DNA from 3 places in the Paenibacillus sp. EKM301P genome. Region 1 is predicted to be linked to each of the others. Evidence: riboswitches for the same ligand, from Rfam matches in the RefSeq annotation. Region 1 holds a riboswitch; each other region holds the start of a gene.
The links. Region 1 has a riboswitch for cyclic di-AMP ahead of HFD99_RS16790 (3D domain-containing protein). Riboswitches for the same ligand answer to the same signal wherever they lie in the genome.
Positions count from the first base shown of each region.

Region 1 (10,190 bases):
TTTGAAAAGCAGGATGGACAATATTGTCTCAATTCCAAGGGAGGGATTGAAAATGAGGAGGCTATCGCCTTCCTTCAACAGCTGAATGAGACGGTATTCCGCTATTATCCATACGCACTCATGATGGCAGAGGAGTCCAGCGCTTGGCCGATGGTGACCTCCCCAGTAAGCGATGGAGGACTCGGTTTTAATTACAAATGGAATATGGGTTGGATGAACGATACACTTGATTATATGGAATCAGAGTTTGATCAACGACCCGATCGCCATAATTTGCTGACATTCCCCATAGCCTATGCGTACAGCGAAAATTTTACACTGCCATTGTCACATGATGAGGTTGTGCATGGTAAAAAGTCGCTGCTTGATAAAATGCCGGGCACCTATGAACAAAAATTTGCCGGACTACGGGCACTTCTTGGCTATCAAATGACCTCACCAGGTAAAAAGCTTTTATTCATGGGAGGGGAATTTGGTCAATTTATTGAGTGGAAGGATGAGGATCAGCTTGACTGGTTTTTGCTGGACTATGACAGTCATCGGTCTCTGCACGCATATTCGAAAGCACTGAATCATTTATATCTTCAGGAGAAGGCACTATGGGAATTGGACCATTCGTGGGACGGCTATCAATGGATTGAAGCTGAAGACCGCGGACAGAGTGTGATTACGTATTTACGTAAAGGCAAAAAAGCAGGAGACACGCTGGTTGTCCTCATTAATTTCCAACCTGTGCCAAGAGAAAATTATCGAATTGGGTTGCAAAAGGCAGGAAGCTATATGGAATTACTGAACAGCGATCATAAGGACTTTGGGGGGAGTGGTCAGCTTAACTCTGGGGTGATACGTACTTCCAAAATCCCTTACCACGGCCAGCTTCACAGCTTGGAGGTGACGATTCCACCCCTAGGCATCGTTATACTCAAGAAAACACCACCACGTAGGTCTAAAAAAGTAGATTAACCACATAAGGAGGAAGCACATATGAACATTTTGTTTGCGGCAGCAGAAGCACATCCATTTATTAAAACAGGCGGGTTGGCTGATGTTATTGGCGCACTGCCAAAGGCACTTCATCAGGCAGGATGCGACGTCCGAATCATCTTACCTAAATATGCGGGCATTCCCGATACCTATAAGAAGTCTCTGCGTCCGGTAACGGTCAAGCATGTAGCTGTAGGCTGGCGTGATCAGTATTGTGGAGTAGAGGAGCTGACGTTGGACGGGATCAGGGTTTATTTTATAGATAATGAATATTACTTCGGTCGTGACGGTATTTACGGTTACATGGATGATGGCGAACGCTTCTCCTTCTTTAACCGGGCGATTTTGGAAGTGCTGCCTGAACTGAATTTTCGGCCGGATATTGTGCATTGTCATGACTGGCATACGGCAATGGTTCCGCTGCTTCTGAATGCCGATTATCGACATCTGCCCTTTTACAACGATATTCGCACGGTGTTTACGATACATAATCTGTTGTATCAGGGTGATTTTCCATATGAGGTCTTAACGGAGCTGCTTAACTTGGATGGAAGCTATTTTACTTCCGAAGGTGTGGAATATTATGGCAGACTGAATTTTATGAAAGGTGGGCTTACTTACTCCGATCATGTCACGACCGTGAGTCCAACCTATGCAGAGGAGATTCAAACTGAATTTTACGGATACGGACTGGAGGGTTTACTTCGTAAATTAGGAGAGCAGGGACGCTTAACGGGGATTGTGAATGGAATCGATACCCAAAGCTACAATCCTGCCACAGACAACCGTATTTATACAAAGTACCGCACAAGTCTGGCAAAGAAAAAGGAAAATAAAATTGCCTTGCAAAAGGAGCTAGGTCTGCCGGTGCGTCCGGACGTACCTATGATAGCAATGGTAACTAGACTTGTGGATATGAAGGGACTAGATCTGGTTACGAGAGTGCTTGACGAAATCTTGTATTATGACGCTATTCAGTTTGTCGTGCTGGGAACAGGGGACCCGGCTTTTGAGCACTGGTTCCGGGAAGCAGCGGGACGGTATCCTCTGAAAATGTCGGCGCAGCTTACTTTTAGCGAGCCACTGTCACGAAAAATATATGCGGCAAGTGACATGTATCTTATGCCATCGAGGTTTGAGCCTTGTGGGATTAGTCAACTGCTGGCGCTTCGTTATGGAAGTATCCCTATAGTGCGAGAAACTGGAGGGCTGAACGATACTGTACAGGCTTACAATGAATCCACAGGTGAAGGTAACGGTTTTAGTTTCACGAACTATAATGCACATGACATGCTGCACACCATTCGTCGTGCTGTTGATTACTATCGCCAACCTGAGCATTGGAACAAGCTTACACAGACGGCCTTTGCAGGAGAGTACAGTTGGGATGTATCGGCCGAGGCTTATATGGATATTTACCGTTCGCTAGCAAAGATTGATGGAACAGAGTAGGATACCATATTTGTGCTAATAAAAAAGGGAATCCCTTTAGCCAGTGTCTGGCTGAGGAATTCCCTTTTTTGCTGCGGTCAGTCGCCCCCGCCACCACAACTGCTTCCACACGAAGATCCGCTGTTACAAGAGGAATGACTCCCAGAATCGCCTGAATCGTGGTGAGAAGAGCCTCCACCATGAGAACTGTCATGGGAGGAATGATGGTGCGAGTGGTGTGTATCCCAGTTTGAGCAGCCGCTTGCAGAGCTACAGCCGGATGAGCTGGCTAGGGCGGCACTGCTTGTAGAGTCTGGGTGCATGTGTATGGCAAATTCATCAGGCCGATACCATGAATACCACACAACAGCCAGTAGCAAATAGTCAACCTGCAAATAGTTGATCTTGGGGAGCTGCTTGCCCTCAGGATCATTTACAGCTTTATTTACCCGCTCACGGAGGTGTTGGACTATCTTATGAACCGCTTGTTGTGTCTGCTTTGAAATGCCTATATTTTCACTTATATTCCATCGGTCACCTACTGGCTGCGCTGAAGCTGTCAGGTTGTAATAGTGTGAAAGCTCATCATTCGGTAATGGATGTTTAAAAAAAGTTCCCCACAAACTGGCGCTATAGCGATTCCAGCCAAAGCATTCCACATACAACCAGTCAAACCACGCCCGCTCCTCTGGCATCGGCTGAGAGCCGCCCGAATGGGGAGCATGGTGAAGCATACGACCAAAAAAAGCTTCCGAGAACTGCTGGTATTCGCGCGTAAACATTAACATTTCGTGCCATAGTTCATCCACATCACTACTGAACATAGGCACTCGATTCATAATCGCGCATAGCATGAAGTATCGTTTTAGCTCATGCCAGCGCCAGTCATATTCTTGTTCCGTCAGATTAGGGTGGGCTTCCATGACACGTTGCTTTACGTTGTGAGCATAGGAGGCTGGAATGGATCGCTCCAGCAGCTCCTTCAGCTCCGTAATTTCTGGATGACGCTCTTGCGTGAGTGACGAAGGAAACGGGGAACTAAGGAAAAATGCATTCCGGCGGCGCGTGCTTCTGTTTCCACGATTCCTGCGTATTGCTCGGAATATAAACCAAAAAATGATGAGGTCAACCACAATAAACAACGTCCAAAAGCTACTCATACTATTCATAAAGGCACTCCTTTCTCCAAGAAGACGGCATTTCCGATTTTAGCTTTTGCTATTCAGTAGAGCGAATTCTTCTTTAATCTGTGCCAGCAGATCAGAACTTGTGATTACATCGCAAGCTGTCCATGCCAAGGTCCTCGCGGCCAAGAGCATTCCTTCCATTGCGCGGTCCTGCATCGCCAAATCGCGGAATTCTGGTGTATGCAAGGCATGCTTCTCGTCAATAACTTGAATGTACGGATGGATCGCAGGGCAATGAAGTGATACATTTCCGATATCCATAGAGCCATGATCTTCGCCTTCCGTAATATCTTCTTGCGCAATACCAGCCTGCACCAAATTTGCAGTAAAGATGTCGGAGAGTACACCGTTAGTCACCATTTCATCATAAGAAGTCTCATAATTGGAGGTTTCCAAGCGACACCCGGCTTGTAAAGCAGCTCCTTCAGCAATTTGAATAACACGACGGGTAAGCGGGTTCAATTCTTGGCGTGTCGCGGCTCTCACGTAAAATTGAGCTGAGGCGTAATCAGGAATAATATTGGCAGCCTGCCCACCCTGATTAATGATGCCATGGATACGTACTGTACTTTTCACCTGTTGCCGAAATGCGTTGATCCCATTAAACGTTTGAATCACTGCGTCCAAAGCATTAATCCCTTCGTGCGGACTGGCCGCAGCGTGAGCGGATTGACCAAAAAATTCGAACTGTACAGCATCAATCGCCAGCGATTTTCCTGATTTTTCGTAGCGATCGAAGGGATGTGTCATCATGACTATGTCGCAATCATCAAACAATCCAGCCGCCGCCATCGGAACTTTTGCACCGCGTGTTTCTTCGGCAGGTGTGCCGTAAACACGTACTTCTCCACCAGTCTCGTCGATGATCGATTTGAGACCGACGGCAGCGCCTGTACTCATCATGCATATCAAATGGTGTCCACAGGCGTGCCCTAAACCTTTCAGGGCGTCATATTCTGCCAGAAAAGCAACAACTGGTCCAGGCTTGACTGCTTTGTAAGTAGCAATAAAGGCCGTTTCTATACCCAATATGGGTGCCTGAACTTCAAAACCGTGAAAGGCAAGTTCTTCTTTTAGACGGGCAGAGGCCAGGAATTCCTCGTTTCCAAGTTCAGGGTTTGCGCCTATATACAACGAAATGTCCTTAAATCGCTCGGCATGCTGTTCAATGGTGTGTTGAATGGTCTGTTTAAAATTCATGCTGAAAACTCCTTTATATATGCTGTAATGTAGGTACTGCGATAGATATACTAAAATTGTACTATAACATTCATTGCATAATCATGCATATTCATTTATAATGACACAATCTTATTTATTATAAAGAATTTAAGGAGAGAAAAAAAGATTGAAAAAGGCATATCGTTTTACCGCCCTGGTTTTGACGGCGGTTATCTTGCTGTTGGCTGGTCTTCCTATGCTCACTGCATACGGATCGGAAGGAAAGCCACAGAAAAAACTTGTAGTGGGTATGAGTGCTGACTTCCCGCCGTATGAGTTTCACAAAGTTATTAACGGTCAGGATACCATTGTCGGGTTTGATGTTGAAATTGCCAAGGAAATCGCCAAGGATCTGGATGCAGAGATGGTCCCAGAGGACATGAGTTTTGACTCTTTGCTGCCTGCTCTGCAAAGTGGTCGCGTAGACTTGGTGCTGTCTGGTATGACACCGACAGATGAACGCAGAAAGAGCATTGATTTTTCGGATGTATACTATCGTTCCAAGCAAGTCATTATGGTTCGTCCAGAGGACAAAGACAAATATTCAACGATGGCTGCTCTAAAAGGAGAGAAGCTCGGTGCGCAGAAGGGGAGTATCCAGGAAGAAATTGCGCAAAAAGTGCCTAATGCTTCTGTAACCTCATTGGATAAAATATCCGATCTGGTACTCCAGCTTCGGACCAAGCGTATCAACGCGGTTGTAATCGAAGATACCGTTGCTAAAGGATACACGCTAGACGGTACCGTAACACTTGCCAAAGCAGTACCTGAAGATGAAGGAGCAGAAACTGCTGTAGGCATCCGTAAAGGAAATGCGGAATTGCTTGCTTCAGTAAATAAAACGTTGGCTCGCCTGAAAGCGGACGGTTCGATTGAGAAATTTTCTACAGAAGCGAGTGCACTGTCTGCTGACAGACAGGTTTCTTCGAATAGCATTGTAGATATATTTTTGAAATATCGCAGTTTCTACGCTACGGGTATCGGCTACACTCTATTGCTGTCTGCGCTCGGAGTACTGTTCGGATTCATTATTGGCCTGATCATATCCTTGCTGCGGATGAGTGGTATTCGTATTATCGAGTGGCTAGGTACCGCATATGTAGAGATACTGCGCGGCACACCTATGCTGGTGCAGCTTATGATCATTCATTACGGAGTTGCTTTGACGTTAGGTGTTAATTTTACGCCACTCCAGTCCGGTATAATTACGTTGTCTCTGAATAGTTCGGCATATTTGGCTGAAATTTTCCGTGCTGGTATTCAGGCCGTAGACCGTGGACAGATGGAAGCTGCCCGCTCGCTCGGGATGGGACGAGGCAAAGCGATGCGTCACGTTATTTTACCGCAAGCATTTAAATCTATATTGCCTGCTATTGGTAATGAGTTCATTACGATCATTAAAGAATCTTCTATTATTTCGACCATTGGGATGGTGGACATTATGTATCAAGCCCAGGTCATTAAGAATATTACCTACGAAGGCTTAAGTCCATTCGTAATCGCAGCCGCTATTTATTTTGTAATGACATTCAGCTTATCTAAGCTGTTGGGTTTATGGGAAAGGAAGTTGAGAGCCAGTGATCACCGTTAAACAACTGCGTAAATCATTCGGTAAGAATGAAATTTTAAAAGGCATTGATATAGATATCGCCAAAGGTGAAGTAGTCGTCATTATCGGCCCGAGTGGTTCGGGGAAAAGTACGTTTTTGCGTTGTATGAATCTGTTGGAACAGCCAACAGAAGGGGAAATCTTGTTTGAGGGTGAGCCGATTACGGCCCGTGGTCATAATATTAATGCGACTCGGGAGAAGATGGGGATGGTTTTCCAGCATTTTAATCTGTTTCCACATAAAACAATACTGCAGAATCTGACGCTTGCACCAACGCAGGTGAAGAAGCAATCGGGGAAAGAAGCGGAGAAAATTGCGTTGGAGCTCCTGCGGACCGTGGGTCTTGAGGATAAAAAGAATACCTACCCGAACCAGTTATCTGGCGGTCAAAAGCAACGTATAGCGATAGCACGCGCTCTGGCCATGCAGCCGCACGTAATGCTGTTCGATGAACCTACCTCTGCCCTGGACCCTGAAATGGTTGGAGAGGTTCTGGATGTGATGAAGAAACTCGCTGAAGGCGGCATGACGATGGTGATCGTGACGCATGAAATGGGCTTTGCTCGTGAGGTAGGAGACCGAATCATCTTTATGGACAACGGTCAAATTATAGAGCAAGGTACGCCGGAGCAAGTTTTCGGAACTCCAAGCCATGATCGTACCCGTGATTTTCTGGCTAAAGTGCTGTAAGAAAATGCTTTTATGAATTATTGACAAAGCCCTCTCGTGATGATATTTCACGGAGGGCTTTTCTCTTTTTGTCACCATATCTCCATATTTTCGTAACAAAAAACCGATTTTTGATGACAAAATTGTAATGGATATAGTATGATGTTCAAGGTTCCCAACATTTTCATGCAGATAAGGTTACAAAATTGTGATATTATGCAGTAAGCCAAAACTTACCGGGGCAGCAGCAAAGATAACAATTACTCAGGTGCTGGGCTCAAACCATGGGAAGTGCGGGGGACGTAACAACGGCAATTATTCCAATGCGTCATATAGATGTTGTGGAATATGCCTAGGGGTGAATTGCACAAGCATAGGGCTTCTCCTGAGTCCGAATCCGACAGCTAACTTCGCAGGCATAACAGAGGAGGTACATATCTTTGAAACACTTAAAACATATTGGAAAAACCATGAAATTTGCGGTGCTTGCCGCAGCGATTGCAGGATTGGCACAGACAGCTGGAGTAGCAAATGCTGCTTCGCTTCATACTGCCAAAGAAGGCGATACTTTCTTTTTGCTTGCTCAACGTTATGGGGTATCGGTAGATGACTTGACGAAGGCTAACCCGGATATTGCGTCCAACAACATATATGCAGGTCTACAAATTAAAGTGCCAGACGAAAAAAGTGTGAAGGCGGCTTCGGATTCGAAACCACAGCTTCTTACGGAGAAAGCACCAGCGAATGAGAGGCCAACAATTGAAGCATGGGGCAAAACATTCAATTACAGTAAAGTTGTTGATGTTAAAGCAACAGCATATTCAGCCGCAGCTGATGAAAATGGCAAATGGGGTGCAGTCGATTACTACGGTAATCCGCTTAAACTGGGTACAATTGCAGTAGACCCGAAAGTCATTCCTATGGGGACAAAGGTGCTAGTTACAGGCTATTCCCATCCCGGCTTGCCAGACCATTCTTTTGTAGCCGTTGCCCGTGATCAGGGCAGCGCTATTACCGGAAAGCGGATTGATATCTTTATCCCTGGCAACAAATCATTCGTGAACGACTTCGGCTTCCAAAATGTGAAACTGTACGTTATTGATAAATAGCATTGTGCATATATTTGATTTCATTAAACATAATATATATTATGTAAACTTAATATTATAGCACACAACATATAACTGGGACGACTTCTTATCAGTACGGTCGTTTATCGCTAAAAAAGGCTGTCTTACAAGCAGAAGCACTCTGCTCGTCAAGGCAGCCTTTTTACGTTGTTGGTATATACGAGGCTTAGACATACTGTTATTTTCGTTCCGATGTGTGAAGTAGCCGGGGGACTGTGACAAACTTGTAGCCCTTAGCTTTTAAAGAGTGGATTAGACCCGGCAAAGCTTGGACAGTACCTTGCAAGTTGGAACTTTGACCTCCACCTGCATGCATTAAAATAATGGAGCCAGGTCTGGTAGCCGGGATCACGTTACGCTGAATCTGTGTTTTGCTTAATCCCTTCCAGTCTAGAGAGTCCACATTCCAATTGACGATCATGTACCCATGACGACGCGCCCACTGAATTTGAGGCTCCGTGATTTCACCATAGGGTGGTCGTATCAATCTGGGCCGAAAACCTGCGCTGGCTTCTAAAATGCGTTCTGTTTTTGTAATCTGGTGGCGAAAGCGTTCTGGTGTGGCCTTCCTGAAATCCGGATGAGTATAGGAATGGTTTCCTATAGCATGACCCTCGCGGATGATGCGGCGTATGATCCCCGGATGCTTTTCCGCACGATGGCCGACGATAAAAAACGTAGCTTTAATACCGTTTGCGTGTAATACGTCCAAAACCTGCGGCGTATACCTTGAATCGGGCACATCATCAAAGGTTAAGGCAATTTGGCGGGTGTGCGGGCCGCACATTTTAAAAATGTCCGCATGCTTTTTTCGTAGCATCGCTAATGTTGGAGTAGCTCGATCTTTACTTTGATATACCGAAGTAGCGACAGCAGCTTCCTTGGGATGGGGCGTTCCGATGTTGGGAGGCGTGTCAGCGTGAACGGGAAAACTTGAAAATGCTAGTAACAGTGCTAAACATGGCAACACTCCCCTGTACCGCATTTGTATTCCCCCTTTCCGTGCAGTGGTACCTAGTGGTGCTCTCAGCTATTATGTACCTGTCCTATTAAAATTATGCTGGTGATTGAGTGAAGTCCTACACGACTGAAGAGAAGCACATCATGAAGCGGATATCCGTGAAGATGACGAAGTAAACGCGCATATTCTCTTAAACATGAACGAAAACTGGAGCATTTTCGTAAGTTTTAGCCTTACAAAGGATTCGGTATACCGTGACAGCTGGTGTATAATGGGGATGCTATTCATAATGCTACAGACTTGGAATTGAGGGAAGGATGGATAAAAGTGACCGACTTGTTTACTCCTTATCAATTAAAGGGGCTTTCTTTAAGAAATCGGATTGTCATGCCCCCAATGTGCCAATACAGCGTGGAGGCCAAGGACGGCAAACCGACGGATTGGCATTATGTCCATTATGTGAGTCGCGCGGTAGGAGGGACTGGACTCATAATTGTGGAAATGACAGCGGTTCATCCGGATGGGCGCATTACGGATCGTGATTTGGGCATTTGGAGTGATGAACATATTCCTGCATATCGTAAAATGGTAGAGGAAGTCCACAAGTATGGTGCCAAAATTGCCATTCAATTAGGCCATGCCGGACGCAAGGCTGAAGATGCTGAGCCACCTGTAGGCCCGTCCTCGATCCCCTTTAGTGAACGATTTAAAGAGCCGCACGCTTTGACGCGAGCAGAAGTCAAGGAACTGGTTCAAGCCTACAAAGAGGGGGCGCGCCGGGCGGTAGAAGCTGGTTTTGACACGGTAGAGATTCATGGCGCTCACGGCTATCTAATCCATCAATTCCATTCTCCTTTAACCAATACCCGAGAAGATGAGTATGGGCAGGATTTATCACTGTTTGGTGTTGAGGTGATACGTGCTGTTAAAGAGGTACTTCCTGCTGATATGCCTGTGCTAATGCGGATATCTGCCAAAGAATATGTCCAAGACGGAT
Region 1 is NZ_JAALFM010000006.1:259,567-269,756, reverse strand. Features, by position in the region: gene glgB (1,4-alpha-glucan branching protein GlgB) at 1-963, shown strand, start outside; gene glgA (glycogen synthase GlgA) at 985-2,436, shown strand; gene HFD99_RS16810 (hypothetical protein) at 2,514-3,584, opposite strand; gene HFD99_RS16805 (M20 family metallopeptidase) at 3,624-4,802, opposite strand; gene HFD99_RS16800 (ABC transporter substrate-binding protein/permease) at 4,951-6,414, shown strand; gene HFD99_RS16795 (amino acid ABC transporter ATP-binding protein) at 6,401-7,123, shown strand; cyclic di-AMP (ydaO/yuaA leader) riboswitch at 7,367-7,536, shown strand; gene HFD99_RS16790 (3D domain-containing protein) at 7,543-8,211, shown strand; gene HFD99_RS16785 (polysaccharide deacetylase family protein) at 8,411-9,217, opposite strand; gene HFD99_RS16780 (NADH:flavin oxidoreductase/NADH oxidase) at 9,521-10,190, shown strand, end outside.

Region 2 (10,190 bases), on a different contig from region 1:
CGTCATTGTATTAATGGCCACGATTGCCGGCTGTTTTGGCATTAATCTCATTTTGGCACAACCGGAATGGGGCGGCGTATTGGGTGGCTTTGTACCGGACTCACAAATATTGACGAATCCAAGCATGCTGTATATTGCCATCGGTATTATGGGAGCTACTGTAATGCCACATAACCTGTATCTGCATTCTTCTATTGTACAAACTCGCAAATATGAGCAGACATCAGCAGGTAAACGGGAAGCTATTACATTTGCAACTTGGGATTCCAGTATAGCGCTCATGTTCGCTCTATTCATTAATGCAGCCATCTTGATCGTAGCAGCTGCCGTGTTCCATACAGCAGGAAGAACAGATGTAGCAGAGATTAGTGATGCCTATTATCTGCTTTCGCCATTACTGGGAACCACACTTGCGAGCATACTGTTTGGAGTGGCATTACTCGCCTCAGGTCAAAACTCGACCGTGACAGGTACTTTAGCCGGACAAATCGTGATGGAGGGCTTCTTGAACCTTCGTCTCTCACCTTGGTTGCGTCGTTTGGTGACCCGCCTTATTGCAATTATTCCGGCAGTCATCGTCACTGCGATTGCAGGTGAAAAAGGTGCAGAAGAGCTGCTTGTGCTAAGTCAGGTTATTTTATCCATCCAGCTCCCTTTTGCCATCATTCCATTACTGCTCTTTACCAGTGACAAAAAGATTATGGGTGAATTTGTAAATAAAATGTGGCAAAAAGTAATAACCTGGATCGTGACTGCTGTCATCATTATCTTGAATGTAGTCCTCATTATTCAGACGATTACAGGTTGACAGACTGTTTGCAAGTAACCAATAAAAAAAGAGGTATTCCTGGAGTCCAAAATAGCCCCGGAATACCTCTTTTTATTCATGATCCCCGTATCCATTACAAAGAGAATACTCCCCAATTGTCGAATGCTCCCACATTCGGATTCCCAGAATTCATTAAATTATCCAAATAAGCATCGTATCTTTGAATCTTCTCGCCAACATGGAGATGAAAAAGTTCTCCTTCCCTTTGCAAGTGTGAATATTTTTCTAACATAAGGTCTATCGTTTCTTTCGTATATTTACAGCTCTCTGTTTTTGTAAACCTATACATCATTGGATTGTAATGATATAATCCGACTATAATCCTTTACTAAATATTTAGTATAAAACATTTAGCAATAAAGTTATGGAGGAGATATCATCATGAGTACGACACGTGTAATGGTTCTTGGGCTCTTGCTACAATACGGAGCAATGTCTGGATATGAAATACAACAGAAAATGCAATCAGCACAAACGGATAAATGGGCTTATGTGCAACCAGCTTCCATATATCACGCCTTAAAAAAACTGGACTCAGAAGGTATTGTGCGTTTAGAAACATTGGAACAGACAGGGAATCGGTCTAAAGCTATATATGCTATTACGGAGGCTGGGAAAAGCGAGTTTAGTCGGCTTTTAATCGAATCATTTAAAGAAACTTCTGTTGTGTTTCCAACAGCCCTGTACACAGCTTTGACTTTTATGGATGAGGCTGGCCTCCATGAAATAGAAGAAGCTTTAAGTTTTCAGCATCAAGCCATTGAAAAAATCTATAAAGAAATGAAACTAGGGCAAGAGCAAAAAGCTGAACTTATGGATATCCCTGTAAACGTCATGCTAATTTTCAAAAATATTTATGATCAATGCGAGCTTCAATTAAAATTTGTTAAGCAAATTAAAGAGGAAATCAGAAGAAATTCATAAGGAGGATGTAGTAATGAAAATGAGTAAAGGGGTACACAATAAGCAAAAGGCTGCTCTAATCGTTGTCGGATTAGCTGTATTCATTGACATGTTAATCTATGGATTAGTCGTACCCATTTTGCCAAGATACGCAGATTCTCTCGGAGCCACTCAAACCGAAATCGGATTTTTGTTCAGTAGTTATGCAATTGCACTATTTATAGCTACTCCTATTTTTGGTCTGTTAACGGATCGAATTGGGAGAAAGACTCCTCTGTTATGGGGGTTAATTGGACTCATAGCTTCCACTTTAATGTTCGCCATAGCCCACACCTTCTGGCTGCTTGTACTGGCACGTGCTCTTCAAGGGGTCGCAGCCGCAATGACCTGGACAGCAGGGCTCGCTCTGCTGGCTGAGCTATACCCATCTGAAGAACGCGGCAAAGCCATGGGCTTGGCGTTATCTGGGCAAGCCGCTGGAACCCTTCTCGGACCGACAATTGGCGGTTGGTTGTATCAATGGGGAAGTTACCAACTCCCTTTTTACTTTGCCATCGCATTGGCTGTCGTTGATGCTATACTTCGATTAGTACTCCTGCACGATATTCCGGAAGAGAAAAATGAAAAGTACGTATCTCCTTTTTCGTTCATGAAAAATAAAGATTTGCTTTTGGTTATCGGGGTTGTAATTATCGGGGCATCTGTCCCAAGCGTACTTGAGCCAACATTACCGTTACACCTGCAGCACAATTTTAGCGCTAATCCAGGAGTTATCGGATTGTTATTTGCTATTCCCACACTTGCTTATGGCCTGGCAACACCCTTTATAGGTCAATTCTCCAGCAAGATCGGCTATAAAAATGGAATTCTCCTCGGTCTACTTATGGTATCCATTGCTCTTCCTCTAACTGCACTTCCAGCAATATTATCACTTCAAGCTGTTATTTTAGCTGTTTTAGGAGTTAGCATGGGTATGGTTCTTGCTCCCTGCTTACCTCAACTTGCTGATATTTCTCAACGAAGTGGCATTCATTCTTATGGAATTACTTTTGCACTCTATAACACGGCATACTCGATTGGTCTAATGATCGGCCCTATTTTGAGCAGTACTCTCACCGATTTAATGAATATTCAATTATCTTACTTAGTCATTGGTATGATTGTATTAATATACATGTTGGTACTCGCTTCAGCCTTAAGGAAAACCAAAAATTCATCAAACAATGTAAAGCTAAGTAAATAAGTGAACAACAAATTTATATCACCTATAAGAAATAAAATGCTTCCTTTGCAGCTATCCATCCCAGAGCATCCTAATCCATAGAAAAAGGTATCCCCCAAGCTTATCGCTCAGGGATACCTTTTTCACCATCTATGACTTAACTGGCTTTACCTTCATTAGCGCTTCAAGCGCAAGATTCAGCTTGAGCACGTTCACGCGCGGCTCGCCGAATACACCGGCGCTGCGGCCTTCTGTCTGCTCCTGCACCAGCGCCTTCAGCTGGTCCTGACTAATCCCCGTCAAGCCGCTAATACGTGGAATTTGAGCCTGTGCCGCCTGTGGCGAGATGTGCGGGTCCAGACCAGAGCCGGAGTTCGTAATCAGGTCCAATGGAACCTGACTGATGGATACATCCGGGTTATGCTTCTGCCAATCCGCAATAGAATCCTTGATCCGCTTCACCAATGCCGGGTTCGAGGGTGCGTAGTTACTTGAGCCTGAACCAGCTCCATTATAATCGATACTTGATACCCGGCCTTGGAAAAACGCTGGATTGGTAAAGGACTGCCCAATCAGCTCAGAGCCAATTACCCGCCCCTCCGTGTCACGAAGCATACTGCCGTTTGCTTGCTGCGGAAACAGGACTTGCGCCACTCCTGTGCTGACCAGCGGGTATGCCAAACCGCACAATAGGATCATTAGCACAGAAGTTCGCAAAGCCACTCCAATAACCGTGCTTCCTCGCATCTCTTGTCTCTCCGGTTGATTTTCCGGCACTGCCTCCGTCCCTGTACGCTCGTTATGACCTTGTCCGCCAGACCCGGCTTTCTCATGTGCAGCAAATCTGCGTCCAGACAACATCCGATAAAAACCACTCATGTCGCTCACCCTTTCTGCACTAAATCCACAAATGTACCAGCAAATCAATGGCCTTAATCCCGACAAACGGTACCACCATACCGCCCAGACCATAAATCAGTAAATTCCGTCCCAATAGCCGATCCGAGCTCATTGGCTTATACTTTACACCCTTCATTGCCAGCGGAATCAGAAGTGGAATAATGACTGCATTAAAAATAAGCGCCGATAAAATAGCCGATAACGGGGAGCCCAGCCTCATGACGTTCAATGCACCCATTTGCGGAATAGCCAGCATGAACATCGCCGGGATAATGGCAAAATATTTAGCCACATCGTTCGCAATACTGAACGTTGTCAATGCCCCACGTGTCATAAGCAGCTGCTTACCGATGGCGACCACCTCAATAATTTTGGACGGATCAGAATCCAGGTCCACCATATTAGCAGCTTCCTTGGCCGCGACTGTGCCGCTATTCATGGCAAGACCGACATCTGCCTGCGCCAGCGCAGGCGCATCATTGGTACCATCTCCGGTCATAGCCACCAGCTTACCCTGTTCCTGCTCCCGGCGGATAACCGCAATTTTATCTTCCGGCTTGCTTTCAGCTACAAAATCGTCCACCCCTGCTTCACGTGCAATGGTAGCAGCGGTCAGCGGATTATCACCGGTACACATAATCGTGCGGATGCCCATTTCCCGGAGCTGATCAAAACGCTCCTTCATGCCCGGCTTCACCGTATCCTTCAAATAAATAATGCCGTATATCCGATCATCCAGCGCCACTGCTAGCGGTGTCCCCCCTTCTGCGGCTACCTGATTCGCTTTTTCCTCCAGATCGGCCGGAACACTGCCTTCTTGCGATACAATCCACTGCCGGACAGAGTCCACGGCGCCTTTGCGTACTCTTCGTCCATCAGCGAGATCCAGACCACTCATCCGGGTTTCTGCCTTGAACTCGATAAAGGTTCCACCTGCTGCCAAGGATTCATCCAGCGTGTATTCCTGCTTACGCATCAATTCCAGTACCGAGCGTCCCTCAGGCGTCTCATCCTTTAGTGAACTCATCGCTGCCCATTTCGCTAGCTCTGCCTTTTCTATACCATCTACAACCACGAATTCACTCGCCATCCGGTTACCGAAGGTGATGGTACCCGTTTTATCTAGAATCATCGTATTGATGTCCCCGGATGCTTCTACCGCCTTGCCTGACATGGCCAGCACGTTAAACTGGGTAACTCGGTCCATACCAGCAATTCCAATGGCCGACAAAAGCCCGCCAATCGTGGTCGGAATCAGACAGACCAGCAACGAAATCAGCACGGGGACAGGCAAATCAATCTTAAAATGACGGGCTATCGGGGCCAGTGTCACCACCACAATGAGAAAAATAATCGTTAAGCTAATCAGCAATGTATTCAGCGCAATTTCATTTGGCGTTTTTTGCCGCTGTGCACCTTCCACGAGCGAAATCATTTTATCAATAAACGTTTCACCCGGCTCAGTCGTAATCCGCACCTTAATGCGGTCACTGACTACCCGCGTCCCGCCGGTTACCGAGCAAAAATCACCGCCCGATTCCTTAATGACCGGAGCTGATTCTCCCGTAATTGCAGATTCATCCACTGAGGCCAGGCCTTCAATAACCTCACCATCGCTTGGAATCATTTCGCCCTGAGAGACGATTACCACGTCACCTTTACGCAATGCTGTTGAGCTGACCACCTGAATCTCATTCCCGACGAGCTTATTAGCTTGTGAGTCCTGCTTGGATTTTTTCAAGGAAGCAGCTTGTGCTTTCCCCCGTCCCTCCGCGAGCGCTTCAGCAAAGTTAGCAAAAAGCAGCGTGAACAACAAAATAATAAATACAGCCAAGTTAAAGCCCATTTCCTTGCCGGTTCCAAAATAACCGGGAAGCAGTAGCATGAGCAGTACGACCAATGTACCGATCTCCACTACGAACATGACAGGATTTTTCATCATGATCATCGGATTTAATTTGATAAAGCTATCCTTGACCGCCTGCTTCAAGATGCTTCTATCCAGCATGCGTTTGCGTTGTTCCTTCATGATCAAGCACCCCGTTCATCCATTCTCATTTTCCTTCTATGCTCATTCTTCATCACATGGTCAAAAATTCAGCTACAGGACCCAGTACGATCACCGGCAAAAAGGTTAACGCACCAATCAACAGGACCACTCCGATTAGGATGGCTCCAAACAGCTTGTTGTCCGTGCGCAGTGTACCCATCGTCACCGGGGTCGGCGCTTTGGCATTCAACGAAGCCGCCACAGCCAGCAATGCAATCATGGATACATATCGTCCAAAGAACATAACCGCTCCTGTTGTAACGTTCCAAAACACTTTGTTATCCGAAAGACCTTCAAATCCCGAGCCGTTATTTGCCGCAGATGATGCATATTCATAGAGCACCTGAGTCAACCCGTGATATCCGGGGTTAGAGACCGCATCATATCCCCAATGACTCATAAACGCAAGCGCAGTGGGAGCAAGAATAAGAAACGGATGTACCAAAATAGCAATTGCAATCAGTTTCATTTCCTTGCCTTCAATTTTCCTACCCATAAATTCCGGGGTTCTTCCGACCATCAGTCCGCATATAAACACTCCCAGAATCGCATACATCAGCATATTCATCAGCCCGACGCCCTTGCCGCCAAAAATGACGTTTAGCATCATTTCTCCCAAAGCAGCCATACCACCTAGCGGGGTCAATGTATCATGCATATTATTGACCGAACCTGTCGTTGCCGCCGTTGTGACCGCAGTGAATAATGCCGATTGGCCAATACCGAAACGAACTTCTTTCCCTTCCATGCTTCCCTGAGATGCATCCATACCCAGTGCCTGGATTAACGGATTACCTGTTTTCTCCGACACATACGTTATGGATAGAAAAATAAGGAACAAGACCATCATCGAGCTGAAAATAATCCAGCCCTGCTTGCGATTACGGGCAAACAATCCAAATGTATACGGCAGCGAAGCCGGCATTACCCACATTGCCAAAATTTCCAGTACGTTCGTCCAAGGATTTGGATTTTCAAAAGGATGTGCAGAATTAGCTCCCGCAAAACCGCCCCCGTTCGTGCCCAAATGCTTGATGGATTCCAATGAGGCAATGGGTCCCATAGCAATCTGCTGCTGTGTACCACTTAAAGTCGTAATATCCGCCGTGGGTTGTAGCGTCTGTGGTACTTTTAATCCCACCAGCACCAGCGTAAGTACAAAGGCAAGCGGCAGGAAAATCCGTATGTTGGCTTTAATAAAATCTTGAAAAAAATTACCCAGCCCTTCACCGCGCCGCGTCAATCCCCTCATAAAAGCCGCAGCAACCGAAAACCCCGAAGCAGCCGAAGTAAACATCATCATCGTGACGAACGCCATCTGCGTCAGATACGTAAGCCCGCTTTCTCCGCTGTAATGTTGGAGATTCGTATTGGTCATAAAGCTGATTACTGTATTAAATGCCAATGATGCTTCCATATTACTGTTCCCAACCGGATTGCCCGGAAGTATAGCCTGCAAGCGCAATAGCAGGTAGCTGATCCCCACAAGCACCACATTGGTTGCAATGAAACTCATAGCGTACGTGGTCCAATGCATGCTGTCCTGTTTCTTCAAGCCTACAGCCTTATAAATCAGCTTTTCCGTTCCACCAAAAATCCGATCCGTCCGATTCGGTTCATTCGAGAATACGTGATACATATAGGTGCCCATCGGCTTTACCAAGAGCAACAATATGATGATCACAATCCCAATTTGCAGTAGCTCCATCCTCTATTCCTCCTTAAAATGCTCCTGCATTTGGAACAACAGACCTGATTCAGACCATCCATTGAGTGCACACGTTTGCGAAAATCTGCATCTCTGATGCTGCATTCTTGATCTGCTGTTCCCGCCTGCTCGATCCTATAGTTGACTAGAATTTTTCAGGATTCAGGAGTGCGTAGATTAAATACACGAACACAATAGCCGTAAGTCCTAGCACAACGATCATCCTCTTCGCCCTCCTTTTGAGGTCTGCGCATCACACCAGCGTACAAACAGCAGTATCACTCCATAACTCACAGCCATTACGAGCAGCATGTATAAATCCATCATGTTCATACCCTCCGTATCGCTTTTCAGATTGCCCTTTTGATTCCATCATAAAATCATAAACCAGCTATGTTATAAGTGCTTATCCGTTCAGCAGGAAACCCACCTCTCCGTTCAATGTGTAGATCACATGGTCCGCTCCCAATCCCCGATAAATTCCTTGTGGATTACAGCCGTGCGTAATAACATAGATCAATTCTGATGTTAGTGGCCGACATATTTGCAGGAAACGGCAAGTTAGATTCAAGCTGTTTTCAAACAAATACACACTACCAATTTCTTTTTTAGGAAAATTCCATTTTCCCGCTTGCATCGTATTGATGCGCACAATGTGCTCCACACCCATTTTTTTGAGCTGTCGTTCCTCCTGGGTGCTATTTGTGAGAACTGCAAACGCCAATTTTTTGAACATAAGCAATTTCACAAAACTTCTGCCCGCTTCATTCGGTGCAGTGACAATAATTAACCGACCTTCCATCAGTAGCTCCTCTCCCGGTATAAAAAGACAACAAAAAGAAGCCGAAGGAAAAAGGCTTCCTCCGGCTTCATACATTCCATGATAAAATAAACCATGGCTGCACACGGCGGTTTGTTGCCTCTCCCTGTACGCTTACGAGGTTAGCTGTCGGATTCGGACGTGAGAGTCGCCCTATTTACGGCACTTGGCCGGAAAATTCACCCCATGAGACACACGGCTTGCAAAGCCGTATATACTCGTTGGTTCCCCCGCTTTTGCAACTGCAAAATTCAGCGCTTTAGACAATTCGTTGTTGCTTCATTGTTGTTAATTTGAAATTACGTCTTGAATCATACACCCGTGCAAGGAAGACTGTAAAGCTCAACGGCAAGGCTATAAATCACCCTTTAGAGCATAGAAGATTAAGGATAACGCTTACAACCAACCTATGCTTCTCGTATCTCTCTAAAACTCTGTATTTCACCTCTTTTTGAAAATGAAAGGCATGTCAATATTGGCGTAGGGTATGGTACGGTTGCCCTTTATTTATAAAAAAGAAAGAAAATGCGCTATATGTACTAGATAATTATCGAATGAACCCTCTTTTATAAGAAGAAACACCTCAATTTGCTCCATTTGAAGTGCGATTTACCGTTTTGAACAAAAGACGATTTTACAATGCACAATGTCTGTAGACTCTTCTGGACTTGCAACCCCTTGTTGAATGGTTCACAATTTAATTGTAGAATATTGAATTAGGAGGGATATCATGAGCGTATATAAATATGATGCACAGACCCTACAAGGGGCACAAATTCCGTTATCCACATACGAAGGGAAAGTTCTTCTTATCGTGAATACTGCCAGCAAATGTGGGTTAACCCCCCAGTACAAGGCGCTACAAGAGCTATATGACCAGTATCATGAACAGGGGCTCGAAATTTTGGGATTTCCCAGCAACCAGTTCGCCAAACAAGAGCCGGGTTCCAGCGAGGAGATCTCCGAGTTTTGCCAACTCAATTACGGAGTGACTTTTCCCATGTTCGCCAAGACAGATGTTAACGGTGATCAGGCACATCCTCTATTTCGCTACCTGACCCACACTGCTCCAGGCGTATTAGGCTCCAAAGCGATCAAATGGAATTTTACTAAATTCTTAATTACACGAGAAGGTAACGTATTTAAGCGTTATGCGCCGCAAACCACTCCAGACAAGCTTGTAGGAGATATTAAGAAGCTTTTGCAGAAAAACTGACAATCTTTATGCATTACAGTTAACGAGCGGTCCGTTGTCCATACGACCGCTTCTGTGACGGGAGGATATGACGAAAAGTATTTAACAAAAAAAGCATCCCTTCACGTAAAACGTGTCAGGATGCTTTTTCAACTGGGTACTGCATATAATGCGGTCGAGAGGACTCGAACCTCCACGGGCGTACGCCCACTACCCCCTCAAGATAGCGTGTCTGCCATTCCACCACGACCGCATGTCATAATGTATTGAGGCAACAGATTTATTATACTCTCTCAGCAACAATTTGTAAACAAGAATATTATAATTATTTTTAATGTAACTTTATATAACATATATAAGCAATAAAATTATTTAATTTGACACAATAGAGCTTTAAGTGTAAAAATACATTACATAAATGTTCGATTTCTTATTACAAATCAATATTCAAGTCAAATAACATCACACAAATATTCACTTCAAGGAGGCGAACCGTCCTGCATAAAGGTAACCGGTTGCTAAACTACGCATTATTGTTGGACCCTTCCTTACCTATTGGTGGT
Region 2 is NZ_JAALFM010000002.1:257,470-267,659, forward strand. Features, by position in the region: gene HFD99_RS06625 (Nramp family divalent metal transporter) at 1-808, shown strand, start outside; gene HFD99_RS06630 (PadR family transcriptional regulator) at 1,211-1,753, shown strand; gene HFD99_RS06635 (MFS transporter) at 1,767-2,975, shown strand; gene kdpC (potassium-transporting ATPase subunit KdpC) at 3,105-3,833, opposite strand; gene kdpB (potassium-transporting ATPase subunit KdpB) at 3,853-5,883, opposite strand; gene kdpA (potassium-transporting ATPase subunit KdpA) at 5,936-7,612, opposite strand; gene kdpF (K(+)-transporting ATPase subunit F) at 7,758-7,835, opposite strand; gene HFD99_RS06660 (hypothetical protein) at 8,019-8,414, opposite strand; cyclic di-AMP (ydaO/yuaA leader) riboswitch at 8,528-8,699, opposite strand; gene HFD99_RS06665 (glutathione peroxidase) at 9,163-9,648, shown strand; tRNA gene HFD99_RS06670 (tRNA-Leu) at 9,798-9,880, opposite strand; gene HFD99_RS06675 (urease accessory protein UreF) at 10,143-10,190, shown strand, end outside.
Region 2: another riboswitch for cyclic di-AMP. It lies ahead of HFD99_RS06660 (hypothetical protein); the one in region 1 lies ahead of HFD99_RS16790 (3D domain-containing protein).

Region 3 (10,190 bases), on a different contig from region 1:
ACTGTACACTGGAAGAAGTCATCCAGGCATGTTCTCGGCTTGTCCGAAATGGGGGGAAAGTATCGATGGTTCATCGCCCACAGCGACTGGGTGAGATTATATCCTTGATGCGCAGTTATAGCCTAGAACCCAAGCGGATACGTTTTGTTCACCCACGGATTCATATGGAAGCAAATATGGTACTTGTTGAAGCAATGCGTGACGGCAAACCGGAAGTTCGTCTATTACCCCCACTCATTGTATATCAGGAAGATGGGAACTATACTCAGGAAATAAGGGAAATCTATGGAGAAGTAAGCAAGGGGGATTCAGTGTGACAGCAGCTGTACAAAAAAGCTTTAGTAACCGTGAAGAGGAACGGGGAAAGTTATATCTCGTTGCTACCCCGATTGGCAATCTGGACGATATGACCTTTAGGGCAATTAACACCCTAAAGTCATGCAATATTATCGCTGCTGAGGATACGAGGCAAACACGCAAATTGCTCACACATTTCGACATCACGCCGGAAATGCTCTTCAGTTATCATGAACATAATAAAGCTGCCAGTGGGCCTGAGCTGATACGTTATATAATAGAAGGAAAAAATTTGGCACTGGTTAGCGATGCAGGTCTACCGGCCATTTCTGATCCTGGTTCGGATCTGGTCAAGCTGGCACTTGAAGCAGAAATCAGTGTTATTCCTATCCCAGGGGCAAATGCTGCACTATCCGCTTTAATTGCCTCAGGACTGGATACAGAGAGGTTTACCTTCGCTGGATTTCCACCAAGGGAGAAAAAGGATCTAGAGAAGTTGTTACAATCATTTCAGGTATCCCATGGCACGATTCTTTTTTATGAGTCGCCCCACCGTATTGTAAAGACATTGACAGTAATAAAGGAAACATTAGGATCACGCAACGTAGTACTTGCCCGTGAACTGACCAAGCTGCATGAGGAATGGGTGCGTGGAACGGTGGAGCAATGTCTTGCAAAACTAGAGGAGAATCCACCGATTGGTGAATATTGTCTGGTCGTTGAGGGGAAAAACGAAGAGGAAGAGGAACAGGAGCGTCAGGCATGGTGGCAGGACTTATCTTTGGAGTCTCACGTCGCGCATTACGAGTCAGAGGGGCTTACGCGCAAGGATGCTATGAAGCGTACAGCTACAGACCGTTCAATTTCCAAGAGGGATGTATACAACGCACTCTTATGAGTACGTGTGTAAACAAAAAAGGGCCTTCCAACGGTTGGGTTCAAACCGTGGAAGGCAACAAGGAGTATATATGAAAAAGGTTAGAATTAACAATCTCTGATAAGTCTATTATATACTAAAATTCTCAGTTTGTCACAGGTGTTGGGATTTCGGAAATGCAATCTTGGCAAACAATTTTCCCTTTGAAGTAAATTACGTTCTCAGCATTGCCGCAGAAGATACAAGCAGGCTCGTATTTTTTAAGCATGATGCGCTCACCATCAACGTAAATTTCCAAAGCGTCTTTCTCTCCGATTCCCAGGGTACGGCGCAATTCGATTGGAATAACAACACGTCCGAGCTCGTCAACTTTTCTTACAATACCAGTGGATTTCATCATAATAAATCAGGCTCCTCTCGCCGTTTAAAATAATATAAGTGTCATCATTCGACAAAATTTTCTCTTTTCTGATATTTACTATACCAACGATTCCCAAAACAGTCAACCTTAAAAAAGTAGTAACAGCCTAATTATGCAAAAGTATTTAGAACAAAGAGCTTTATTCATGTGAATTACCTTATTTTACGGATGATTTGTCTTGTGTGTCGATTTGGAAATGTCGAAAAGTGATAATTCGACATATTACGACAAACAATGTCGAATAAGGGAGGGCGTTTAGGATTTTATTGTATTTTAATCCATTATTCCGAATATTAAAGGAGCTGATATCTTGCACCAGCCACTCAGTGAAGAAAAAGTTTTTAAGGACCCGGTACATAATTACATCCATGTTCAGGATACTGCGATATGGCGATTGATCAATACGCCGGAGTTCCAACGTTTACGACGCATTCGGCAGTTAGGCACATCTTATCTGACGTTTCATGGAGCGGAGCATAGCCGGTTTTCACATTCACTGGGCGTATACGAGATTACGAGACGCATCATTTCCCAATTTGAACGTGGAGACTTTCCCGACTGGCCAAAGGAAGAAAGACTGGTTGCTCTGTGTGCTGCTTTGTTGCACGATGTGGGGCACGGTCCATTTTCTCATTCCATTGAAGAAGCCTTTCATATGAACCATGAGGATTGGACATGCCGCATTGTACTGGGCGACACGAAGATTAACGCTGTGCTACGGCAAGTGGATGAGATGCTGCCCCACAAAGTCGCGGCGGTTATAGCCAAAACGTATGATAAGCCGATTGTTGTCAACCTGGTAACAAGTCCGCTCGATGCTGACCGTATGGATTATTTGTTGCGGGATGCTCATTCGACAGGTGTTAACTACGGAACGATTGATTTGGATCGTATTTTACGTTTGTTGCGTCCTCATAATGGGAGAATTGTCGTAAAAGAGTCGGGTATGCATGCTGTAGAGGATTATCTAATGTCACGCTATCAGATGTACTGGCAAATTTATTTCCATCCTGTAACACGCAGCTCGGAAATCCTGTTACGTAAAATTTTTAAGAGAGCAAAGGAACTGTTCAAAAACGGATATGAGTTTGGTTTTCTGCTTGATCCGCTGCCCGATCTGTTAAAAGGAGAACTAACAGTGGAGCAGTATTTGATGCTGGATGAGTCTTTGATTCAGACGGTATTTGGCCAATGGAAACGAGAAAAGGATGAAATTTTAAGTGATTTGAGTAGCCGTTTTATGGATCGTAGATTGTATAAATATGTAGAGATTGAAAATATGGATACAGATACCGTTGACCATATTCGAGAGGCTTTGAAAGAGGCTGGATTGCATCCTGAATATGATCTTGAAATTGATTTTCCAACAGATCTTCCTTATGATGTGTTTCGGCAGGGCGGCTCAACGGACAACCAGATTTTACTGCTTGGACGTCAGGGCGAGGTGCGGGAAATATCCGAAGTTTCGGAAATTGTGCGCTCAATAAGTGGCATTCACCGAGGAAAATATCACATGTATTTTCCCCAAAATAAATTGAATGGGGTAAAAGACAGGCTTCCTGCCGAAATAAGGAATTATTTTGTCAAACAATAGACAAATATATAGAAATGTAAGTAAAAAAAGGAGATGAAAACCTTGGATTTATTCGACACTCATACTCACCTGGATGCGCCACAATTTGACGAAGACCGTGAAGAAGTTATAGCACGTGCTGTCGAATCAGGAGTAACACGGATGATCAATATCGGATTTAATCGTGAAACCATTCCATCCACCATGAAGCTGGCTGAGACGTATGATTATATTTATGCGGCCGTTGGATGGCATCCGCAGGATGCTATTACAATGCAGGAGGGGGATTTAGAATGGATTGCATCGTTATGCAGTCATAAAAAGGTTGTAGCGATCGGAGAGATCGGTCTGGATTACTATTGGGATACATCACCAAAGGATGTACAGCAGCGGGTGCTTCGAAACCAAATTGGTCTGGCACGTGAGCTCAACATGCCAATTGTTATCCATAACCGGGATGCGCATGAAGATATTGTGAGAATCTTACGTGAGGAAAAGGCGAGCGAGATTGGCGGAGTCATGCACTCCTTTTCTGGGAGCTGGGAGACCGCTAAAATGGTGCTTGATATGGGCTTTCACCTTTCCTTTGGCGGGCCCATAACGTTCAAAAATGCCAAGCAGCCAAAAGAGGTACTGGCCCAGGTTCCGCTGGATCGTCTGCTGATTGAAACGGACGCGCCATACTTGACGCCTCATCCGTTTCGCGGGAAGCGAAATGAGTCGGCCCATGTGAGATTGGTGGCAGAGGCAGCTGCCCAAATTAAGGGAATTACAGTGGAGGAATTGGTATCCATTACGACCCAAAATGCTTTGGAACGATTTGACATTCAGTGAAAAAGCGAAGAAATCAATTAAAATAAAGAGATAGACGGAGCTAATTATGATTTTGTTGCAGGAAACTCAAGAATATTACAATTTTTTAACCGAATATTTTAAAAAATGTACTTGAAACCTGCTTTACAACATGCATGGAAACAGGATATCATCTTTTCAGTGAATTGTTGTTGAGTGTAAACATCAACAAATCATTTCATGAACCAGTCTCGCTGAGTCCCTTTTGCAGGGAACGGGGGAACCGATATGGCTTACAGTACGTCCGGCGTATGTGCAAGAGAGAATGTCTCTTCAGCAGCCGGCTCAACCGAAATTCATTTCCCGAATGGGATGAACAGGTAGAGAAGCCGTATTTCGATTTCTTTCTGGGTCTTCGGGGTGAATGTGAAGGCGACCGCCATGAGCGGTTGACCTAAGCTAGGGCGACTCTCTACGTCCGAACCCGACAGCTAACCCCGTAAGCGTAACAAGAGAGAAGCCATCTCGTGCATGAGTTTTCCCGCATATTCACACATGTTGGAAGCCACGAAAGAGCTCTCTAGTCTCTTTCTTTGGCTTTTTTTGTTGTGAATAAAAGAAAATCTGTCATCATACTGTGGTTAAACAGGGGAGGACAGCATGCCGCGAAGACGGGTACATGGTGCAGGACAGTCGCAGTACGGGCTTGTCTTGTAGAAAATCTGTTATAGTCACGTCAACGATCAACTATGTCTTACTCCAGACGGCGGGCTATGTAAGGAGGACGGAGGAAATGGGCATTTTCCGAAAAGAGGAGACCCATGAGTCACGCTCATCCAGCATGTCTTACGTATTACGTTGGAAGCAAGAGAATGTGCGCCAGGCTGCTTTGGTTGCTATTTTTCTAATCGCACTAACGATTATGATTTCAATTCTGATGTACACGCAATCTAAAAAACAAGTCTTTTTTGTCATCGATGGTAAGGCATCTGCGGTAGAAACCCGGGAATCCAAGCTCCAAGATTTGCTCAATGAGCATTCTATTTCACTTCAGCCGCATGATACAATTTCCATGCCGCTAAATGGGGCAGTACAGGATGGGGATCGCGTAGTCATTAAACGTGCCAATCAGGTTAAAGTATCCTCAGGCAATAAGACGAAAAAGCTGTACACAACAGAAAATACAGTAGAGGGTGCCATTCGCACTTCGGGCTATAAATTATCATCAACGGATAAAGTTTACCCTGCGTTGGATGCCTCTGTTTCAGCTAACATGGACATAAAAATCGTCCGTGTGAAGAAACAGCAGGTCGAACAGAAAAAACAAGTGCCTTATCAGGTCATCAAAACGGCAGATCCAAGTCTCTATAAAGGCGATAATCGAGTCATTCAAAGTGGCAAATCGGGTGTGGTAGTCCAGCATGTTCAAAAGGTATACCATGATGGAAAATTGGTATCCAAACAGCTGGTCAACAAGGAAGTCGCACAGAATCGTGTGGATAAGGTAATTGCGGTAGGAACGAAGAAAAAACCGGTCGTTCTAGCTGCTTCCATCGGCCCTAAAGATGCGGTTAAGGCTACAAAGGTAAGTTCGGGCAGTGCTGTCCGTAAAGCAGGTATTAATTTTAATTATAGAAAAGTTTTACAAAACGTCTCCATGACGGCGTATTCCGCACAAGAGCCAGGTATCGGTACACGTACCGCCTCCGGCACACGTGTCACGGAAGGACGCACCATCGCTGTCGATCCGAATGTAATTCCAATCGGGTGGTGGGTGTATATTGAAGGGGTGGGCTTCCGCCGTGCGGAGGATACCGGTGGCGCGATTAAAGGCCACAAAATCGATGTGTATTATGAGAGTTTGAGCCGGGCCAACCAATTTGGTCGTAAGCACGGTAAAACCGTATATGTTATCGGACCTGTAAAGCCGGAAATCAACTAAAACAGGTTGTGTATGTTGAGGACAATGCGATAGTATTAACAACATAGTTATGCCATGCTAAGAAGAGGATACCCTCTTCTTATTTTGTTTTCAAAAGCAGGGAAAGATAAATATATGTTGCTGTGTAGCAGTGGAGGGAAACGAAGATGATCAAGGAAGTGATCGTGGTGGAAGGCAGGGATGATACGGTAGCCATTCGCCGTGCTGTCGAAGCAGATACGATAGAAACTGGCGGTTCAGCCATTAATAAAATGACGCTGCGGAAAATTGCATTGGCGCAGGAACGGCGGGGGGTCATTATTTTAACTGATCCCGATCATGCAGGGGAGCGTATCCGTAAAATCATCGCCTCCAAGGTACCCGGCTGCAAGCAGGCTTTTATACCTGAGGCAGAGGCGACGCGCAAAGGGGATATTGGCGTAGAGAATGCCTCCCCGGAAGCCATCAGACACGCTCTCGCGCGGGTACATACGACAGTGGAAGGTGCCGAACCGCTGATTGAATGGGCGGACCTGATTGATGCTGGACTTATCACCCATCCCAATGCTGCTGCACGCCGTATGGCCTTGGGGAATGTACTGGGTATTGGCTATTGTAACGGAAAGCAGCTACATAAGCGGCTCTCTGTATTTCAGATCAGCCGTGAGGAATTTGCCAGTGCGCTGGCACAAATCGAAAGTGAAGGATTGTGATATCCGTATGACAGGGATTCAAGATATAGCAACACCGCGGCGTACGAAGGAAATTATTCAAAAGCACGGTTTTTCGTTCAAAAAGAGCTTGGGACAAAACTTTCTGATTGATCAAAATATTCTGAGCAAGATCGTAAATGCTGCCGGTTTGGATGATACAAAGGGTGCGCTTGAGATCGGTCCGGGGATTGGAGCTTTGACTGAAAAATTGGCGCAATCGGCTAAGGCAGTTACCGCTGTCGAGATTGATCAGCGGCTGCTGCCCATTCTTGAAGAAGTGCTGGCCCCTTACGATCACGTAAAGGTTCGTCATGGAGACGTATTGAAGCTGGATTTGCGTGAGGTGTTCGCAGTCGATTTTGCAGACGTGAGCAAAGTGAGTGTCGTCGCTAATCTGCCGTATTACGTCACTACACCGATTCTGATGCGTCTACTGGAGGACAAGCTTCCTTTGGAGAATATCGTCGTTATGATTCAAAAGGAGGTGGCTGAGCGCATGGCTGCGTCTCCTGGTACGAAGGATTACGGCAGCTTAAGCATAGCCGTGCAATATTACAGCGAGCCTGAGTTAGTCTGTACGGTGCCGAATACAGTATTTATTCCTCAGCCGAATGTTGATTCGGCAGTTATTCGGCTGCGTGTACGAGAAGTTCCTCCGGTGGAAGTGGTGGACGAGAAGCATTTCTTTGAAGTGGTTCATGCCGCCTTTGCTCAACGTCGTAAAACCATTTCAAATAACCTAAAAAGCCGCTTCTTCACTAAAGAGAACAGGGACACGCTGGAGCCGCTGTTGCAACAAGCTGGTATTGAGCCTTCCCGTCGAGGGGAAACGCTGAGTATCGAGGAATTTGCGCGTCTCAGCGCCGTGCTGTTAGAGGCTGGAATATCCTAAGTTGGAACCAAACTGTGCATTCACCCATACGATATAGGAGGGGTGATACAGTGTGATGAGTTTAGGAGACTTGGTCGTTCGGAAATCGTACGGCGGTGATGTCACGTTTCGCGTTGAGGACATCCAGCGGGATAAAGCGATCATTAAGGGGACGGAATTTCGGCTACTGGCTGATTCCCCGGTGAACGATTTGGTCAGAGTGCCGGCAGACCAGGTTAGCGGTAAGACTCAACAGGCCCACATTAAGGCCGGAGAGTCTCTTAATCTTTTGCAACGGGCACGCCAGCAGCAAGCTGCCCGTAGCCAGGCGGCTCTGATTGGAGAGTGGAGTGATCCGGTGGAGTCAACGTATTTTGAAATGCCAGGAAAGGTTCTTCATCTGGATGGAGACCCTGGCTATTTAAGGAAATGTCTCAGTCTATATGAACAGCTCCGTGTTCCCGCAGAGGGACATCACGTTCACGAATCGGCAATGGCGGATACGTTATACCGACTGCTTCCCCGCATTCGTCCTGATATTGTAGTCATCACTGGACATGATGGTGTGCTAAAGCAACCGCAGCCTTATGATTTGTACAGCTTGAAAAGCTACAAGAATTCGCAAAATTTTGTGGCAGCGATTCAGGTAGCGAGACAATATGAGCGTCATCTGGATTCACTGACAATTGTAGCGGGTGCGTGCCAGTCCCATTTTGAGGCGCTGCTACGTGCTGGAGCCAACTTTGCCAGTTCCCCAGGGCGTATCTTGATTCACGCTCTGGACCCCGTTTACGTGGCTGCCAAGGCCGCATTTACTTCAATCCGTGATACGGTCAATATGGGAGACTTGTTTCACCAGACCATCAGTGGCAGCCGCGGAGTGGGTGGAATTGAAACAAGGGGAAGCTACCGCATCGGTTTGCCGAAGCTTGAAAATTTGTCAACGCTTAAAGTAACGCCTTCAGCGATCTGAAATTCAAATGTGCCTAATAGGGTTTATCTGAACAAAAGCCTCTTTTTAGAGGCTTTTTGTCATTTTTTATGTATATTATTCCTGTTCGTAAAAAATTAAATTGACAACTTATTTTTCGTGTTGTTATAATATTTAGCTTGATTTGACAATCCCTCTAAAATTCGTTATAATGGACAAGGAAAGAGGTGGTCGTTAGGCAATGGCTAAAAATACGCTGTTGGAAATCAAACGCAGTCTCGACGCACATGTAGGGCAAAAGATTTTGCTGCGGGCTAACGGCGGACGCCGTAAGACCGTCGAACGAACTGGTGTCTTGGAAGAAACGTACCCTTCTGTTTTTATCGTCAAGCTGGATCAGGAGCAACAGACGTTTAAACGTGTCTCCTACAGCTATGCTGACATTCTTACCGAGTCGGTGGAGGTCAGTGTATATGATCCCGACTCTCACACAAGTGTAGTCGAATATTTCGAAACACCTTAATTCTTTTTTACGTAATTTATACCAGCTTTGCAGGTTTAACGGCGACCTCGTCATTTTTAATGGCGGGGTCGTTTTGTATTTGCAGAGCAGGATGAAGCATGATATCTCTGCACATACTAAGGCGGGAATGATCTTCCTTATTCCATTGCCGAAGGAGGCGTATGCATGAGCCGAAGAAGACGGAGTGTTATGTCGGAAGAGCTAAAGTACGAACTAGCCAAAGATCTGGGGTTTTACGACACGGTCAAGGAAGAAGGCTGGGGAGGCATTAAAGCCAAGGATGCGGGCAATATGGTCAAGCGGGCCATTCAGCTTGCGGAGCAGGCGGCTTCTCGCAAATCGTAGCTCTCGGTGGTGCTGATGAAAAGCGGGGATATCCGGGGTCATACCGGGGCATCTCCGCTTTTTTGAACCTCATGACTTGACAGGCTGAGTCTGATATAATATGTTAAGCTGTCTTGAGGGAAAAGTTGAAGGTGGGTGAACGCCTTGAAAATATATGAAAAAGCACCGGCGAAAATTAATTTAATGCTTGATGTTCTACGTAAGCGGGATGATGGTTATCACGAGGTCGAAATGATCATGACTATGGTTGATCTATCCGACCGATTGACGATGTCCGAGTTACCGCGTGATACCATTATCATTTCTAGTCAAGCCGGGTACATACCATTGGATGAAAAGAACTTGGCTTTTCAGGCTGCGCGTCTGATCAAAGAACGTTATAACGTGTCTACAGGCGTCCATATCCATCTGGATAAGCATATCCCGGTGGCTGCAGGATTAGCAGGCGGAAGCAGCGATGCTGCTGCAGCATTGCGTGGACTGAACAAGCTGTGGAAACTCGGTATCTCGGATGCGGAATTAAGGGTACTGGGTGCTGAATTGGGTTCAGACGTACCTTTCTGCATTACAGGGGGCACAGCTTTAGCGAGCGGGCGCGGAGAACTGCTCAAGCCACTGCCGAATCCGCCACAATGCTGGGTGATTCTCGCCAAGCCGCCGATTAATGTTTCGACGGCTGAAGTGTATGGTCGTGTCAAAGCGGATCAGATTACGCACCACCCGTCTGCCCGGCAGATGGAACAGGCGATTCGTAACGCTTCTTTTACCGATGTATGCAACGCCCTGGGTAATGTACTGGAGGATGTGACATTAAAGCTGTATCCAGAAGTGGAGCATCTTAAAAACTCCATGATCCGTTTAGGAGCAGATGGCGTGCTGATGTCAGGCAGTGGACCTACAGTGTTCGGGTTGGTATCTAAGGAAGC
Region 3 is NZ_JAALFM010000013.1:8,854-19,043, forward strand. Features, by position in the region: gene HFD99_RS21515 (tRNA1(Val) (adenine(37)-N6)-methyltransferase) at 1-317, shown strand, start outside; gene rsmI (16S rRNA (cytidine(1402)-2'-O)-methyltransferase) at 314-1,195, shown strand; gene HFD99_RS21525 (AbrB/MazE/SpoVT family DNA-binding domain-containing protein) at 1,320-1,574, opposite strand; gene HFD99_RS21530 (HD domain-containing protein) at 1,906-3,189, shown strand; gene HFD99_RS21535 (TatD family hydrolase) at 3,232-4,002, shown strand; cyclic di-AMP (ydaO/yuaA leader) riboswitch at 4,203-4,482, shown strand; gene HFD99_RS21540 (3D domain-containing protein) at 4,754-5,902, shown strand; gene rnmV (ribonuclease M5) at 6,049-6,594, shown strand; gene rsmA (16S rRNA (adenine(1518)-N(6)/adenine(1519)-N(6))-dimethyltransferase RsmA) at 6,602-7,486, shown strand; gene yabG (sporulation peptidase YabG) at 7,542-8,438, shown strand; gene veg (biofilm formation stimulator Veg) at 8,638-8,919, shown strand; gene HFD99_RS21565 (small, acid-soluble spore protein, alpha/beta type) at 9,085-9,264, shown strand; gene ispE (4-(cytidine 5'-diphospho)-2-C-methyl-D-erythritol kinase) at 9,409-10,190, shown strand, end outside.
Region 3: another riboswitch for cyclic di-AMP. It lies ahead of HFD99_RS21540 (3D domain-containing protein); the one in region 1 lies ahead of HFD99_RS16790 (3D domain-containing protein).